2 regions of the Mesorhizobium sp. WSM4871 genome follow, and region 2 is predicted to be linked to the other one. Evidence: predicted binding sites of a transcription regulator. Region 2 holds the regulator's gene; the other holds the start of a gene.
The links. Region 2 encodes HrcA, which represses chaperone genes, less so after heat shock. Its sites were predicted from a motif close to GTTAGCACTCNCNNNNNGNGAGTGCTAAC; they were not measured.
Positions count from the first base shown of each region.

Region 1: groES (co-chaperone GroES) is a predicted target of HrcA. The motif match lies at 5,193-5,221, and genes of this name have one in related genera.

Region 1 is NZ_JBVVPU010000021.1:42,205-49,946, forward strand. Features, by position in the region: gene AC0L2H_RS30180 (hypothetical protein) at 1-292, opposite strand, end outside; gene AC0L2H_RS30185 (LLM class flavin-dependent oxidoreductase) at 714-2,006, opposite strand; gene AC0L2H_RS30190 (hypothetical protein) at 2,241-2,417, shown strand; gene AC0L2H_RS30195 (ProQ/FINO family protein) at 2,425-2,778, shown strand; gene groL (chaperonin GroEL) at 3,115-4,779, opposite strand; gene groES (co-chaperone GroES) at 4,844-5,140, opposite strand; gene AC0L2H_RS30210 (DUF1173 family protein) at 5,805-6,029, opposite strand; partial or broken gene AC0L2H_RS30215 (DUF1173 family protein) at 5,986-6,826, opposite strand; gene AC0L2H_RS30220 (ArdC family protein) at 7,708-7,742, shown strand, end outside.
Region 2 is NZ_JBVVPU010000008.1:36,731-44,472, forward strand. Features, by position in the region: gene AC0L2H_RS17320 (RNA polymerase sigma factor) at 1-647, shown strand, start outside; gene cysK (cysteine synthase A) at 663-1,643, opposite strand; gene AC0L2H_RS17330 (LysE family translocator) at 1,973-2,590, opposite strand; gene AC0L2H_RS17335 (PQQ-dependent sugar dehydrogenase) at 2,673-4,025, opposite strand; gene AC0L2H_RS17340 (hypothetical protein) at 4,163-4,360, opposite strand; gene hrcA (heat-inducible transcriptional repressor HrcA) at 4,372-5,469, opposite strand; gene rph (ribonuclease PH) at 5,627-6,343, shown strand; gene AC0L2H_RS17355 (VOC family protein) at 6,527-6,937, shown strand; gene rdgB (RdgB/HAM1 family non-canonical purine NTP pyrophosphatase) at 6,937-7,584, shown strand; gene hemW (radical SAM family heme chaperone HemW) at 7,581-7,742, shown strand, end outside.

The DNA.
Region 1 (7,742 bases), on a different contig from region 2:
TATCCTTCGCCGTAATCTGGGCGTTATGGTCTGTGTCACGCATCTCGCTCCAAGGCAGGCGACCCTCCGGTTTGGTGACCGTTTCTGTTAGACCGCCCCCGTCTGGAAATATTGCATCAGGGTGACCGATAAATCGATAGATTTCGTCATAGACGTCGTCTTCTGGAAAACGCGGAACTATCTCCCCATAACTGTCAGCTTCGCACTTATGTCCGATACAGGATCCGGAAGACCGCTGGTTAATATCGCCGCGCATTATCTTGGCGGCAATGCGCTCTAGTATATGCTTCATATATTTTCTCCCTGGCCCAAGCGCAATTTGTCTGGCCGAGAACGTTTCACTCGTCGCCCCACCGCATCGCCAGAGTTTCTAGGTAAGCGGCAACCGCTTTCGCTGTGGAGCTCCCAACGGTTGACGGACTTGCGTTCGAACCGGGGGCTGCGGAGTAAAACACAGCTGTCCTATAGCCAGACGATTGCCCCGCCCTTGCAGAAACGAATCGGCTAACCTCAAAACCCACATCCGGCTAACCCTCTGCGCCGGACCAAACCATCGCCCTACTCTCAATGTGACAGCACCGAGGCCACACCGGCCAGCCAGCCGTGGAGCCTCGCGAAGGCAAGAAGAGTGGCTGCAACAAGCGAAGATGTGAAACGGTATTCAAACTCAGCTGCGATCCTTTGCTTGGAGGTGAAAGAAAATGCCTCATCGCTTACGCTTTGATAGTTTCCCTCAGAGTCGAGCCCGGATACTCCTTGCGGAATAAGCCGCGCTTCTGGAGGATCGGGACGACCGATCGCGTGAAGGCCTCGAAGGAGCCCGGCATTTCGGTGGGCGTTATGATGAAGCCATCGCAGCCCTCATTTTCGAAGAATCCCTGAAGCTCGTCGGCCACGCTCTCGGGCGTGCCGACGACTTGAGGGCAAAGTTCGCTTATGGCAAAATGTTTGGCCGCTTCGCCGAGCGTGAGATTGCAGGCCTTTGTGGCTTGAAGAATGACATCAAAAGAGCCGCGAGAACCGGCTTCTGCCGGAATATCGCTAATTGGCTTGTCTATCGGGTATTGCGACAGATCGAGTCCGCTATGGGTCGACATGAAGGGGATGGCGAGGCGAGGGTCGACCAAGTCATTGATGTAAGCCTGCTTCTCGCGGGCAATCGATTGCGTTTCGCCGACGATCGGGTCCACCGAGACCAGGATGGCGCAATCGTCCGGATTTCGCCCTGTCTTATCGACGCGACCCTTCATCTCGACATAGAATTTCTGCATGTCCGGCAACGAATGCTGAAGCGTAAAGACAAGCTCGGCGTAGCTGGCGGCGAAAGCGCGGCCCCGCGGTGACGAACCGGCCTGCATGATGACCGGATGCCGCTGAGGGCTGGGCGGAACGGTGAAGACGCCCCTTGCCCCGACGTATTGCCCGGCGATCTCGGTGCGGCGCATCTTCGCCTCATCAATGAAGTGGCCGCTTTTTTTGTCACAGACGAGCGCGCCGTCGGCCCACCCCGTCCACAGGTCGAGACACGCTTTCAGGACCTCCTCGGCGCGGTCGTAGCGTTCACTGCGCGGCAGGAGCGCCTCCTCGCCAAAAAACTGCGCCTCCTGGTCGATAACGGAAGTCACGATGTTCCAGGCGATACGGCCGGCGGTCAGCGCATCGAGCGAGGAAAGCACGCGGGCTATCGCATAGGGCTGTTGGAAACTCGTCGATATCGTCACACCGAGTCCAATGCGCGACGTCGCCCGCGCCATCATCGCGACAAGCGGGACAGGATCAAGCAGCGACATCTGGCCGCCCCGCGCCATAATAGTTTCGTTATAAAAACTTAGAGCATCGGCGAAAAAGAACGCGTCAAATCTCCCCGCCTCGAGCGTTCGCGCCAGCGTCTCCCAGAACGCCGGATCGAGAAACCTGTTCTCTGTCTGCGGATGGCGCCACATTCCATGATGATGGCAAGTTGGCCCCGCCATAAGAAACGCTACAAACTTCATTTGACGCGACATTCTGGGCCCCTCAATTTAAAGCATTTGATGAATATGCTTCTCCATGCAAGCGGCGTGCCGACTGAGAACACGTCCAGCTAGGTAGTTGAATCGCAACGGTTTTCCTCAACGTCTAAGCGGTGAGAGCCAAAAGCTCCCTGCAAAGCACAAGGAACTGTGGAGCCAATGTCATATTCAGGACACAGGACTTATCCGATCGAAAGGCCCGTTACGGGGCGGACAAAGCGCCAGCTCATGCCGAACGTGGAACACCGCTCGGATAAAGGCTTCAACAACCGTCGGAGGATTCTTACCGATCCGAAAACGGGAACGAACGCGACAGGTTTCTGGCAGGTCGGCTCATTGCAGCATTTCGTGTCGATCTTCTCCGGCGTCCGAAATCAGGCCGCTCAAGATCGGCATCCATCATGACATTCGCGTGCTTGACGGCGAACTGTCTGATGATGAATTAAGGAGAGCCCTGCTGGCGTATACCAGGATGGCCAAATACTTGGCGAGACTGGATGCCGGCGCCGCACGGGTCGATCTCGATGGCAAGCCGGCCGGCGTGGTCTCGGATGCCGACGCGGCGACCGCCAAGGCTTTGCTGAGGGCCCGCAAGCACAAACAAGAGGCCAAGCAAACGCCGGAGCCAAGGGTAGAGCCTCGAGCGCCACCCAAACCAAAACCGAAGCGAACCGCCGGGTACAGGGCGAAGAATACGGCCGACAGCCCGACCGGCATAGTCGTTGAGACGAAGCGTCGCCGCGCTTTTCGAAAGCCGATGGCTTGAGCGCCGCTGAGCGATAGGCCTTGCACCGACGGACACAGCCCCTGAGGGTCGCAGCGGCGCCCCGTGCCGATCCGAATTACCGCGATTGTAAGGAGCTGCCGCATTCGTGCTGGCGAAACGAAGTGGTCGGTCATCCCTTCTCGAGACGAACCGAGGCCGGCCGTTGGTGTCTCCGAAGCCACGGCCAGCGGCTCTCCGCCGCATCCTTGCCCGCGCTCTCCTTGTCCTCTTTCACGACCATCTCTACTACGCCCTGAACATTTCCGGCCGGATCCGACTTCAAGGAAAAGGGCGGCATCGCCGCCCTTTCACGTATGTGAAGTCAGATCGGCTGGATTAAAAGTCCATACCGCCCATGCCACCCATGCCGCCACCCATGCCGCCGCCCATGCCGCCAGGCATGCCGCCGCCAGCCGACTCCTTCTTCGGAGCCTCCGCGATCATGGCTTCGGTGGTGACGAGCAGGCCGGCGACCGAGGCCGCGTCCTGGAGAGCCGTGCGCACGACCTTGACCGGATCGACGATGCCCATGGCGATCATGTCGCCATATTCGCCGGTCTGGGCGTTGTAGCCGAAGGTCGCGCCCTTGTTGTCGAGGATCTTGCCGGCAACGATCGAGGCTTCCGCACCGGCGTTGGCCGCGATCTGGCGGGCCGGAGCCTGCAGGGCGCGACGCACGATGCTGATGCCCGCGGTCTGGTCGGAGTTGGCGCCGACAGCGTTGATGCTCAGCGAAGCGCGCAGCAGGGCAACGCCGCCGCCGGGAACGATGCCTTCTTCCACGGCCGCGCGGGTCGCGTTCAGCGCGTCATCGACGCGGTCCTTCTTTTCCTTGACTTCGACTTCCGTCGCACCGCCGACACGGATTACCGCAACGCCGCCCGCCAGCTTGGCGAGACGTTCCTGCAGCTTCTCCTTGTCGTAGTCCGACGTGGTCTCTTCGATCTGCTGCTTGATCTGGGCAACGCGGCCCTGGATCTCTTCCTTCTTGCCGGCGCCGTCGACGATGGTGGTGTTCTCCTTGGAGATCGACACCTTCTTGGCGCGGCCGAGCATGTTGAGGCCGACATTCTCGAGCTTGATGCCGAGGTCTTCCGAGATGACCTGACCACCGGTGAGGATGGCGATGTCTTCCAGCATGGCCTTGCGGCGATCACCGAAGCCCGGCGCCTTGACGGCGGCGATCTTCAGGCCACCACGCAGCTTGTTGACGACCAGCGTGGCCAGAGCCTCGCCTTCGACGTCTTCCGAGATGATGAGCAGCGGCTTCGAGGTCTGCACGACGGCTTCGAGAACCGGCAGCATGGCCTGCAGGTTGGAGAGCTTCTTCTCGTGGAGAAGGATGTAGGCGTCTTCCAGATCCGCAACCATCTTGTCGGCGTTGGTGACGAAGTAGGGCGAGAGATAGCCGCGGTCGAACTGCATGCCTTCGACGACTTCGAGTTCGGTCTCGGCGGTCTTGGCTTCCTCGACGGTGATGACGCCTTCGTTGCCGACCTTCTGCATCGCTTCCGCGATCATGGCGCCGACCGACTCGTCGCCATTGCCGGCGATCGTGCCGACCTGGGCAACCTCTTCCGAGGTCTTGATCTTCGTGGCGTTCTTGATCAGCGTCGCGACGACGTCGCTGACCGCGAGGTCGATGCCGCGCTTCAGATCCATCGGGTTCATGCCGGCGGCAACGGCCTTGTTGCCTTCCTGGACGATCGACTGCGCCAGGACGGTCGCCGTCGTGGTGCCGTCGCCGGCGATGTCGTTGGTCTTCGAAGCGACTTCGCGGATCATTTGAGCGCCCATGTTCTCGAACTTGTCGGAAAGTTCGATTTCCTTGGCAACGGTGACGCCGTCCTTGGTGATGCGCGGCGCGCCGAACGACTTGTCGATGACGACGTTGCGGCCCTTGGGACCGAGCGTCACCTTCACCGCGTCGGCGAGGATGTTGATGCCGTGAAGCATGCGCTCACGGGCATCACGGGAGAATTTTACGTCTTTGGCAGCCATGTTTAACTCCTGGGCATTTCGCCCGAATTCAGATTGGATGGTGCGGATGAAAGGCGGCGGCGTGTCAGCCGATGATGCCCATGATGTCGGATTCCTTCATGATCAGAAGGTCTTCGCCATTGAGCTTGACTTCGGTGCCCGACCACTTGCCGAACAGGATGCGGTCGCCAGCCTTGACGTCCAGCGGGACGAGCTTGCCGGCTTCGTCGCGGGCGCCGGAGCCGACAGCGATGATCTCGCCTTCCTGCGGCTTTTCCTTCGCCGTATCAGGGATGATGATCCCGCCGGCGGTCTTGGATTCGGATTCGACCCGGCGAACGACCACACGGTCATGAAGCGGCCGGAAATTCGACTTTGCCATTTTGGATATCCCTGGTGCAGAGGTTGAACGGTTCTTCGTTGCCGGAGCCTGGGTTAGCACTCGCCAGTTGGGAGTGCTAACGTGGCGGTGAGATAGGCTGTAGGTTCGTCCTGGTCAAGACGGATGAGCGGACGGCCGAAGAGCCAGAAGATTTGGAATCGGCCCGGAAGCCTGGCCCGCATTGCGGCGCATCCCAATGCCTAGACGCGTTTCGGCCGTAAGCTATGGGCCGAATTTTGTGTCTTATTTGGAATGTGAAATTATGTGAAATTAACGGCCGAGCAGTCGGCCGGAATCGACGGCCAGCCGAACAGTCTCGAGCTTTTTGCAAGCCCGGCCTTTTTCATGCGCGCCTGAGGCGATGAGGCGGCTGACTGGCCGCTGTGAACATGGCTTGACCCGCCCAACTTGCGAGCAGCAAGGATCGCTCGCACGTGCTGCACTGGGAGGCCCTTCGTGATCCAGGTCGCACACATCATTTGCTGGGAAGATCGCTCAAGCGAGCACCTGAAAATACTCGCCGGCCTGCGAATCATGCTGCAATAGCGTCCGCGAAGGGTGCCTGCTTCATATGATAGGCCCACGTCTTGCCGACCAGGCAAAGTCGGCATCTCACGATCGGCCGTCCGCCAGATCCAGGAATCAAACTCCGGTCGCGATGCGATCAGTTCGCCCAGCGTTTCCTGGTACGCACCATCGGAGGAGGGGGTACGACATACAGGCCAACCGGCCGCGGCTGTATCTGCAATATCGCCGTCGCGGTTGGCTTGTCCATAGGCAGGTTGAAGCGCGGTCCTTTCACGCTTCGCTCCCTTGTCCTGGCAAGGGCGTCGACCAGCTTCTTTTCATAGGCGGAGTCGTACGGCACCCAATTCTCCGCCACCACCATGACGGGCCGTTTCCTCGATCACCGCCAGCCCCGCCGAACTCAACCCGAAGATGGCTATCGCGATCAAATGCGATGCCTCATCCACGCCCCAAAGTGCCATCCCGGTTTCAAAACGGGTTTGAAGCCGACGATGAAGACTCTCGTCCAACAGGAACACGAACCCCGGCATGTGCTTGATGATCAACTTGTGGCCGCTGCGAGCCGGGCTGAACTCCTTGACCTCGCCGACCAGGATCATCAGCTTTCTGGGGCCGCTCTTCGGGGGCAGCGCGGAAGCAAGCGCCTGGCCGCGCCTTTTCTCGATCGCAATCTTGTCGGCGGACCGGAACGGCTCGGGCACGAACAGTATGTCGCGCTCCGCCCTTGACCCTCATCTGGCCCGCGGCCTCGACGAGGTGCCAACGCATGTCCCACCAATGCCTCTTGCCAGCCCATCGCGAGGTCCAGACCGTCAGCTCCGCCTCGTGCCAGAGATAATGGAGCAGGCCTCCCAGGGAGAGTCTCTTGGTGTCCCCGACCACGCTGTTCGAATCTGGAATGCCAGCTGCCGACGCAGCGAGCGCGCCTACCTTCGACAGGCGAAAATCCAGCTTCAGCGCGGCCATGCCGCTCTCGGAATCGACCTGGTTTGCGCTGCCCATCAGCACGCCGAGGCCGGACAGTTCGTCGGGCGGGTCGTAAGAGGAACAGGACGTATCGTGGGCACCTGCCGTATATTGCTCGCGAATCACGCAATATACATCGCCGGGCACGGCTCTTTGCACACGCAAAACGGTGGCAGCTTTCCGCGATATCATCCCCTAGCGCAGCTTGTAGACCAGGCGCCGCCTCCTCGATCACCTGGTCAGCAACTCTGAAACCTCGTATTGCCTCCGTTGCTCCGGACGCCGCCGCATCCCCACGCCCATTGAGTCATGGTTTTGCCGTCGAAGCAACGGGCTTGTTCGTCAGGACATGCTGACCCGCCTCTCTTACCGGAACGGGGCTGCGCTTGACTGAACATCCGGTGTGCGGCTGGGTCTTCACCTTGGGCGTGCGTTTGGGCACTGCCACGTCGCCGGGGCCTCGATAGGCGACGGTGCGGCCAGCAGAGGAAGAGGGCAAGCAGGGATTTCGGTGGGCGGGCGAAGGTCCGGGAGAGAGACTCGGCGTCCGCCTCGGAGCAACCATGACACAGATGGGGCACCGATGCTCGCGCCGCTCCCAAGGAGCTATCACGATGTCTTCGAGGGTGCATTCCGAAGCGCGTGCCGTCATTTGCACGCGCATCCCCCCGAGATCAAAGCTACGGTCGTCGCGGACCTGAGTGGCGCCCGCGCGCCTGAAGGCGCGCGCCGGGTGCTCGTGAACCGAGCCCGCTTTTCTTCGGCAAGCCTCAGGCGGTCTCGGCCATTCGGCTTCGCCCCCTGGCGCATGCAGCCTTTCGCCTGCTGATGGCCGCCGGCCGTTGGCCGGCGTGGTCTGTCTGTTGGCCATCCCCCGGTGACGCGCGGTGGGCGGCTCTCCCTTCTAGGTCCGCCGCGGCATCCCGCAACCCTTCGCTGCCGCTCAGGGTCCTCCTCTTCGTTCCGGTCCTTCGAATGCGGTCTGCCTCCGACGGCGGACCTTTCCGGTCGTTCTCGCCGCCCACCCCGCTTTCCGGGGGAGGGCGCGCGATTGAAGAGCGGAGGACCAGACGATGCGTGCAAACAACAAGCGTTCCGCCTGCCGGCA
Region 2 (7,742 bases):
ATCCCGCCGGCACCGAAACGCAGCGCCGAAACCTGGCGACAGAAGGCATCTGGCTCGGCCGGCTGGTCGCCTCGCTGATGCCGGACGAGCCGGAAGCGCTCGGCCTGCTGGCACTGATGCTGTTTGCCGAGGCGCGGCGGGCGGCCCGGCGTAATGCCGCTGGAGACTATGTGCCACTGGCCGAGCAGGATTTGTTACTCTGGGACGGCGTTCTGATCGATGAAGCCGAAACGCTGCTCCGGCGCGCCGCGAGCATGGGCATGGTCGGCCGTTACCAGCTCGAAGCGGCTGTGCAATCCGCCCATGCGGCGCGACGGCTGACCGATCGCACCGACTGGCTGGCGATCCGCGAACTCTACGACGCGTTGCTTTCGATCGCAGGCTCGCCGGTGGTGTCGGTCAACCGCGCGGTGGCGATTGCCGAGGCCGACGGTGCGGCGGCGGGATTGGCAGCCCTCTACGTGGTGGGTGACGACAAGCGGCTTGCCGACTACCAGCCTTATTGGGCCGCCCGCGCCGGACTGCTGGCCAGGCTCGGCGAAAAACGGCGAGCAGTCGAAGCCTATGACCGGGCGATCGGGCTGGAGCGCGACCCGGCGGTGCGGCGCTTTCTGCAGGGGAAACGGGCTGCGCTGGGCGAGAACTGACGCAGGCCGGGGGGCCTACGCCCCCAGCCCTTCGAACAGGATCGTCGACAGATAGCGTTCGGCGAAGGACGGGATGACGACCACCAGGGTCTTGCCCTTGTTCTCCGGCCGCGAGCCGACGACGATCGCCGCCTGCAGGGCGGCGCCCGACGAGATGCCGACCGGCACGCCTTCGAGGCGGGCGACGAGGCGGGCATTGGCGACCGAATCCTCGTTCGAGACCTTGACGATCTCGTCATAGATCGTGGTGTCGAGGATCTTGGGCGCAAAGCCGGCGCCGATGCCCTGGATCTTGTGCGGACCGGGCTGGCCGCCCGACAGCACCGGCGAGGCTTCCGGCTCGACGGCGACGACATGCACCGTGGGCTTGCGCTTCTTCAACACCTGGCCGACACCGGTGATCGTGCCGCCGGTGCCGATGCCGGCGACGAAGATGTCGACCTCGCCATGGGTGTCGTTCCAGATTTCCTCTGCCGTGGTCTGGCGGTGGATTTCGGGATTGGCGGGATTCTCGAATTGCTGCGGGATGACCGCGTCGGGCAAGGTCGCGGCCAGCTCGTCGGCCTTGGCGATGGCGCCCTTCATGCCCTTCGGGCCTTCGGTCAGCACCAGCTCGGCGCCGAGCAGCGCCAGCATCTTGCGGCGTTCGACCGACATCGTCTCCGGCATGGTCAGGATCAGCTTGTAGCCCTTGGCGGCGGCGGCGAAGGCGAGCGCGATGCCGGTATTGCCGGAGGTCGGCTCGATCAGCGTGGTGCGGCCGGGCGCGATCTTGCCCGAGGCCTCCAGCGCCTCGATCATGGCGACGCCGATGCGATCCTTGACCGAGGCGATCGGGTTGAAGAATTCGAGCTTGGCGAGCAGGTTGGCGACGACGCCCTTTTCCCTGGCGAATTTGTCGAGCCGCACCAGCGGCGTGTCCCCGATCGTCTCGGTGATCGAATTGAAGACGCGGCCGCGGCCGGGCACGCGGGCGGGGGTGACGGGCTTGTTCATTGGTTTCGCTCCCAGATCAGGCAATTGGCATCAGCCGACAGAATAGGACTTTCAACCGCGCAAGATAGGCTGCGGCTCGAAAATATCCGAGTGGGGCGCTTGCTGAAAACAGCTGCGCCCCGGAATACCATTTCCGGGATCGGAGCTCATTGGGAATGGTTTGGCGGAATAGGAGCTGATTGCGCACCAAGGTGTATTGAGATTCAGGTCAGGCCGAGCCGAAAATGGTGACTTCCGAGAACCGGAGCGGAGCGTACTTTTTGTACGTGAGCACCGGAAGCGCAGGATGCCGCTATTTGCAGGCCGGCATCACCTGAATATCGATGCACCTACTGGCGGGCGGCGATCGCCGCGGCAGCCCCGACCATGAAGCCGGCGGCGGTGCGGTTCAGGGCTTTAAGCGCCCGCGGCGACTTCAGGAACCAGCGCGCCTTGGCCGCCAGCGCCAGATAGGGCACCAGCACCACCAGAAGGACGACCACGGTGATCGTGACCAGGATGCCGTAGTCGGCCAGCGTAATGGTCTTCAGATCGACGATGGTCGGGGTGATGGCGAGGTAGAAGATCATCGTCTTCGGATTGCCGAGGGTGACGGCAAGGCCGGCGACGAAGCTCGATACCAGCCCGCCCTTGCCCTTCCTGGCTTCAACCGTTTCGGGCGTGATGCCGCTCGTCCAGAACCGCCAGCCGAGGAAGGCAAGATAGGCAACGCCGAACCATTTGATCGCCAGGAACACCATGCCGAAGGTCTGCGCGACAAAAGCGAGGCCGAGCACCACGGCGGTGAGATAGATAAGATCGGCGAGCATCAGCCCGAACGACATCGCCAGCGAAGAGCGGAAGCCGGAGCCGAGCGCACGCGCCACCAGCGCGGTGACGCCAGGACCGGGAATGGCGGCGGCGATACCGAGGGCAGCACTGTAGGCGAGGAATCCTGCAAGGGTCATGGTCAGCCTTGTCGCACAAAGGTGGGCTGGCGTGAATTCGCTGACGGCCGGATTCGATTGCACCAGCGGTGCAAACCGCCGGTCAGGACCGGTGGGCGTCGTAAGTCACGCGCCAGATGGTGCCGTTGCCGTCCTCGGTGACGATCAACGCGCCGTCTTTGGCCACCGCGACACCGACCGGGCGGCCCCAGACTTCGTCGTCGGAGACAACGAAGCCGGTCATGAAATCCTCATACTCGCCGGTCGGCTTGCCATCCCTGAACTTCAGCCGGACGACCTTGTAGCCGGTCCTGACGCCGCGGTTCCACGAACCGTGCAAGGCTACGAAAGCATCCCCCTCATAGTCGGATGGGAAGCCCTTGCCGTCATAAAAGACGATGTTGAGCGGCGCCGAATGCGCCTGCATCAGCACGTCGGGAACGATGGTTTTGTCGGCAAGGTCGGGCCGCTCGCCCTTGCGGCGCGGATCCTCGTTGTTGCCGATATAGTACCAGGGCCAGCCGTAGAAGCCGCCTTCCCGGACGGTCGTTGCAAATTCGAACGGCACATTGTCGCCCAGCGAGTCGCGCTCGTTGACGACGCACCACAAGGCGCCCGTCGCCGGCTGGATGGTCATGCCCGCGCAGTTGCGCAGGCCGGTGGCCACGACCCGCCTGTTCTTGCCGTCCGGATCGAAGGCCAGCACATCGGCGCGGCCATCCTCCATGCCCCAGGCCGCGCCCAGCGGCTTCGACTTCACCCAGGCGTCGAGGCCGCCTTCCGGTTCCTTCCCCATGCCCTCCTCGCCCACATTCGAGTAGGAGCCGACCGAGAAATAGAGCGTCTTGCCGTCCTGCGAGAAGGCAATGTCGCGGGTCCAATGGCTCTTCCTGGGAATGTTATCGACGATGGTCTCCGGGTCACCCCGGGCTTTCAGGTCACCATTGCGATAGGCAAAGCGCACGACGCCGTTGCTGTTGGCGATATAGACCCACTGCGGATTGTCGCCCGGGGGATAAAAGGCAATGCCATAGGGCCGGGTGAGATTATTGGCGAAGATCGCCGTCTCGGCGGGTCGCGCGCTGCCTTCGGCGAGGCGATAGAGGCGTATCTGGTTGTCATTGCTGTTGGCCACGAACAGGTCGCCGTTCGGGGCAACGCGGACAACACGCGGATTGATGATGCCGGAGGCGATCATTTCCGCCGAAAAGCCCGGCGGCAGGATCGGCTTGGCTTCTTCAGGCCGCTGCGCCACGCCGGGGCTGTTCGAGGCGGATTCGGTAATGAATGGCGCCTGCAGATCCTCAGGCCGGATCAGGCGGCGCACCCCCGGCCGGTCGGCGTGCCAGTCGCCGAAGGCAGCTTCGCCCTTCAGCAGCGGCTCAGCCGCCTGCTGAGCAAAAGCGGCTGTCGCGACAAGCAGGACGGCGCCCAAAAGACCGGCAAATCGGATCATCCTGCCTCCAGCGTCAACTTCCCTTCATGCATGTCGTCATCGCAGAACCGCCGCACACTTTGCGCGACATGCAACTTTTGCGCGACATGCATTAGAACGAGGAACGGGCAGAAGCCGTTCCGCGCTTGACCCTTGCCTCACATCCCCGCGGCGTAAAAATCATCGTCAAGGCGCTTTTCCAGCGTGACGAGGTCATCCGGCAATGGCAGGCCCATGGCGCGCATTTCCCTCAGCTTTTCGCGCAGCTGCTCCTGGATCTCATGCTGGTCCTCGGGCTGATTGACCATTTCTTCCAGCAACAGGCTGATCTGGGCCTTGAATGATTCCAGCGCCATTGTTCTTCTCCTTACCGCAGCATCCGGGAAATAAGCTGGGCCGTATAGTCGACCATCGGTACTATGCGCGCATAGTTCAGCCGGGTCGGGCCGATCACGCCAAGCGCACCGATGACGCGAGCGTCCTTGTCGCGATAGGGCGCCACCACCAGCGACGAGCCCGACAGCGAAAACAGCTTGTTTTCCGAGCCGATGAAGATGCGAACGCCCGGCCCGTCCTCGGCGAGGTCTAGCAGCTGGATCAGCCCGTCCTGCGTTTCCAGGTCCTCGAACAGATGCCTGAGCAGTTCGATGTCGGCCTGGGCGGTGACGTTTTCCAGGAGATTGGCGCGGCCGCGCACGATGAGCCGCGCCGGCAGGCCGCTTTCGGCGCCGGCCCAAACCGCCAGGCCCTTCTCGACCAAATCCTGCGACAACGTGTCGAGGGCGGCTCTCGTCTCTTCCTTGATGCGGGCGATCTCGATGCGTGCCTCGGCCAGCGTGCGGCCGCGGATATGGGCGTTGAGGAAGTTCGACGCCTCATGCAATTGCGAGACGGTGATGCCGGCGGGCAGGTCGACGACGCGATTTTCGACGTCGCCGTTCTGCGAGACCAGCACGGCCAGCGCCTTGGTCGGCTCGAGCTGGATGAATTCGATATGTTTCAGCGCCACTTCGTTCTTGGCGGCGAGCACCAGGCCGGCGCCGCGCGACATGCCGGACAGCATCTGGCTGGCTTCGGTGAGCATATGCTCCAGCGTCGCGCCCGAGCCGGAAGCCCGCACCTGCGCCTCGATGATGCGGCGCTCCTCGTCGGAAAGGTCGCCAAGCTCCATGAAGGCGTCGACGAAGAAGCGCAGGCCGGCCTGCGTCGGCAACCGGCCGGCCGAGATATGCGGCGCGTAAATCAGTCCGAGATGCTCGAGGTCGCTCATCACGTTGCGGATGGTGGCCGGCGACAGTGACGACGGCAGGATCCGCGACAGGCTGCGCGAGCCAACCGGTTCGCCGTCCCTGAGATAGGAATCGACAATGCGCCGGAAAATATCGCGCGAGCGCATATCAAGCGATTGGAGTGCTGGCGACTGAAGCACGGGAGACTGGGACGCGGGATCGACTGCCTTGGTCATTCGGGCCAAAAACCTCCGATATCAAGGATATAGAGTTCGGCGGTGTCAGCGCAACCCGGTTGCTTCAGCGAGACCCGGTCCATTTTCCTTTGCGCCCTGCGCGCCGTGCGGTTACAAGCCGGCCACGATTCCAGAAATAACAAGAAAGAAGCCCCGAATGCGCCCTTCCAAACGCCAACCCGACGAAATGCGCGCGATCTCCTTCGAGCGCGGCGTTTCCAAGCATGCGGAAGGCTCATGCCTGGTGAAATTCGGCGACACGCATGTTTTGTGCACGGCCAGCCTTGAGGAGAAGGTGCCGGGCTGGATGCGCAATTCCGGCAAGGGCTGGGTGACGGCCGAGTATGGCATGCTGCCGCGTTCGACCGGCGAGCGCATGCGCCGCGAGGCCTCCGCCGGCAAGCAGGGCGGGCGCACGCTGGAAATCCAGCGGCTGATCGGCCGTTCGCTGCGCGCCGTGGTCGATCTGCAGGCGCTGGGCGAGCAGCAGATCACCGTCGACTGCGACGTGATCCAGGCCGATGGCGGCACGCGCACCGCCTCGATAACCGGCGGTTGGGTGGCGCTGTACGACTGCCTGCGCTGGATGGAAGCTCGACAGATGGCCAGCGTCGCCAAGGTGCTGAAGGACCATGTCGCGGCGATCTCCTGCGGCATTCATGACGGCCAGCCGGTGATCGACCTCGATTATATCGAGGATTCCTCGGCCGGCACCGACGCCAATTTCGTCATGACCGGCAAGGGCGGCATCGTCGAGATCCAGGGCACGGCCGAGGGCGAGCCTTTCTCGGAAGAGCAGTTCGCGGCGCTGATGGGCCTGGCCAAGAAAGGCATCCAGCGTCTGGTCAGCTTGCAGCAGATGGCCGTGGTGTAGGCTTTCAATGCCGAGCCTGGACACCCCCCTCTGGCCTGCCGGCCATCTTCCCCGCAAGGGGGGAGATCGGGTGTCATCGCGGCTTTCGCCAATCTCCAACGTTGCAAAGCGGGCGCTAGCCTCGAAGCCGCTGATCTCCCCCCTTGCGGGGAAGATGGCTGGCAGGCCAGAGGGGGGTGCCTCGTGACGCCCTCTGCAATCCTGGAATCTGCCCTCTACGTCACCGACCTTGCCGACGCCGAATCCTTCTATCGCGATGTGCTCGGCCTCGATCTGCTGGGCAAGATCGACGGCCGCCATCTCTTCTTCCGCTGCGGATCCGGTGTGCTGCTGATCTTCAATGCCGAGGCGACGAAAGTGCCGCCGGCGCCCGACGCCAGGCTGAAAGTGCCGCCGCACGGCACGGTCGGTGAAGGCCACCTCTGCTTTGCCGCAAGCGCGGACGAGATCGTGCGCTGGAAGGCACATCTGGAGCGCAAGAAAATCGCCATCGAAAGCGAGTTCGAATGGCCGCAAGGCGGGCGCTCCATCTATATTCGCGATCCCTCCGGCAATTCGATCGAATTCGCCGAACCGAGAATCTGGGGCATCTGATGCATGCGCTGAACGGACAGAAAATCGTCGTCGCCAGCCACAATGAAGGCAAGCTGCGCGAATTCGCCGACCTGATGGCGCCCTTCGGTTTCGAAGCGAAGTCGGCAAAGGAGTTTGGCCTGCCGGAACCGGACGAGACCGGCACCACCTTTGAGGAGAACGCCTATATCAAGGCTTTTGCCGCCGCCCAGGCGACCGGCCTGCCAGCCTTGTCGGACGATTCCGGCCTGTGCGTCGACGCGCTTGACGGCGCGCCCGGCGTCTACACCGCCAATTGGGCCGAAACCCCGGATGGTTCGCGCGACTTCGGCATGGCCATGCAGCGCACCGAGGTGGCGCTGCAGGACGTCGGCGCGGTCGACCCGGCACAGCGCAAGGGCCGCTTCGTCGCCGTCATCTGCCTGGCCTTCCCCGATGGTGCGGCCGAATATTTCCGGGGCGAGGTCGAGGGCACGCTGGTGTGGCCGCCGCGCGGCGAGCTTGGCTTCGGCTACGACCCGGTGTTCTTGCCGAACGGTTTTGAGAAGACCTTCGGCGAGATGAGCGCCGCGGAAAAACATGGCTGGAAGCCCGGCCAGCCGGAGGCGCTTTCGCACCGTGCCCGCGCCTTCCAGAAATTCGCGCAAGCCCGGCTTGGTTCGGCATGACCATGCTGCTCGACCGCAGCCCCGGCTTCGGCGTCTACGTCCACTGGCCGTTCTGCGCGGCCAAGTGCCCTTATTGCGACTTCAACAGCCATGTCCGCCACCAGCCGGTCGACCAGGAGCGTTTCGCACGCGCCTTCGAGACCGAGTTGGCGACAATG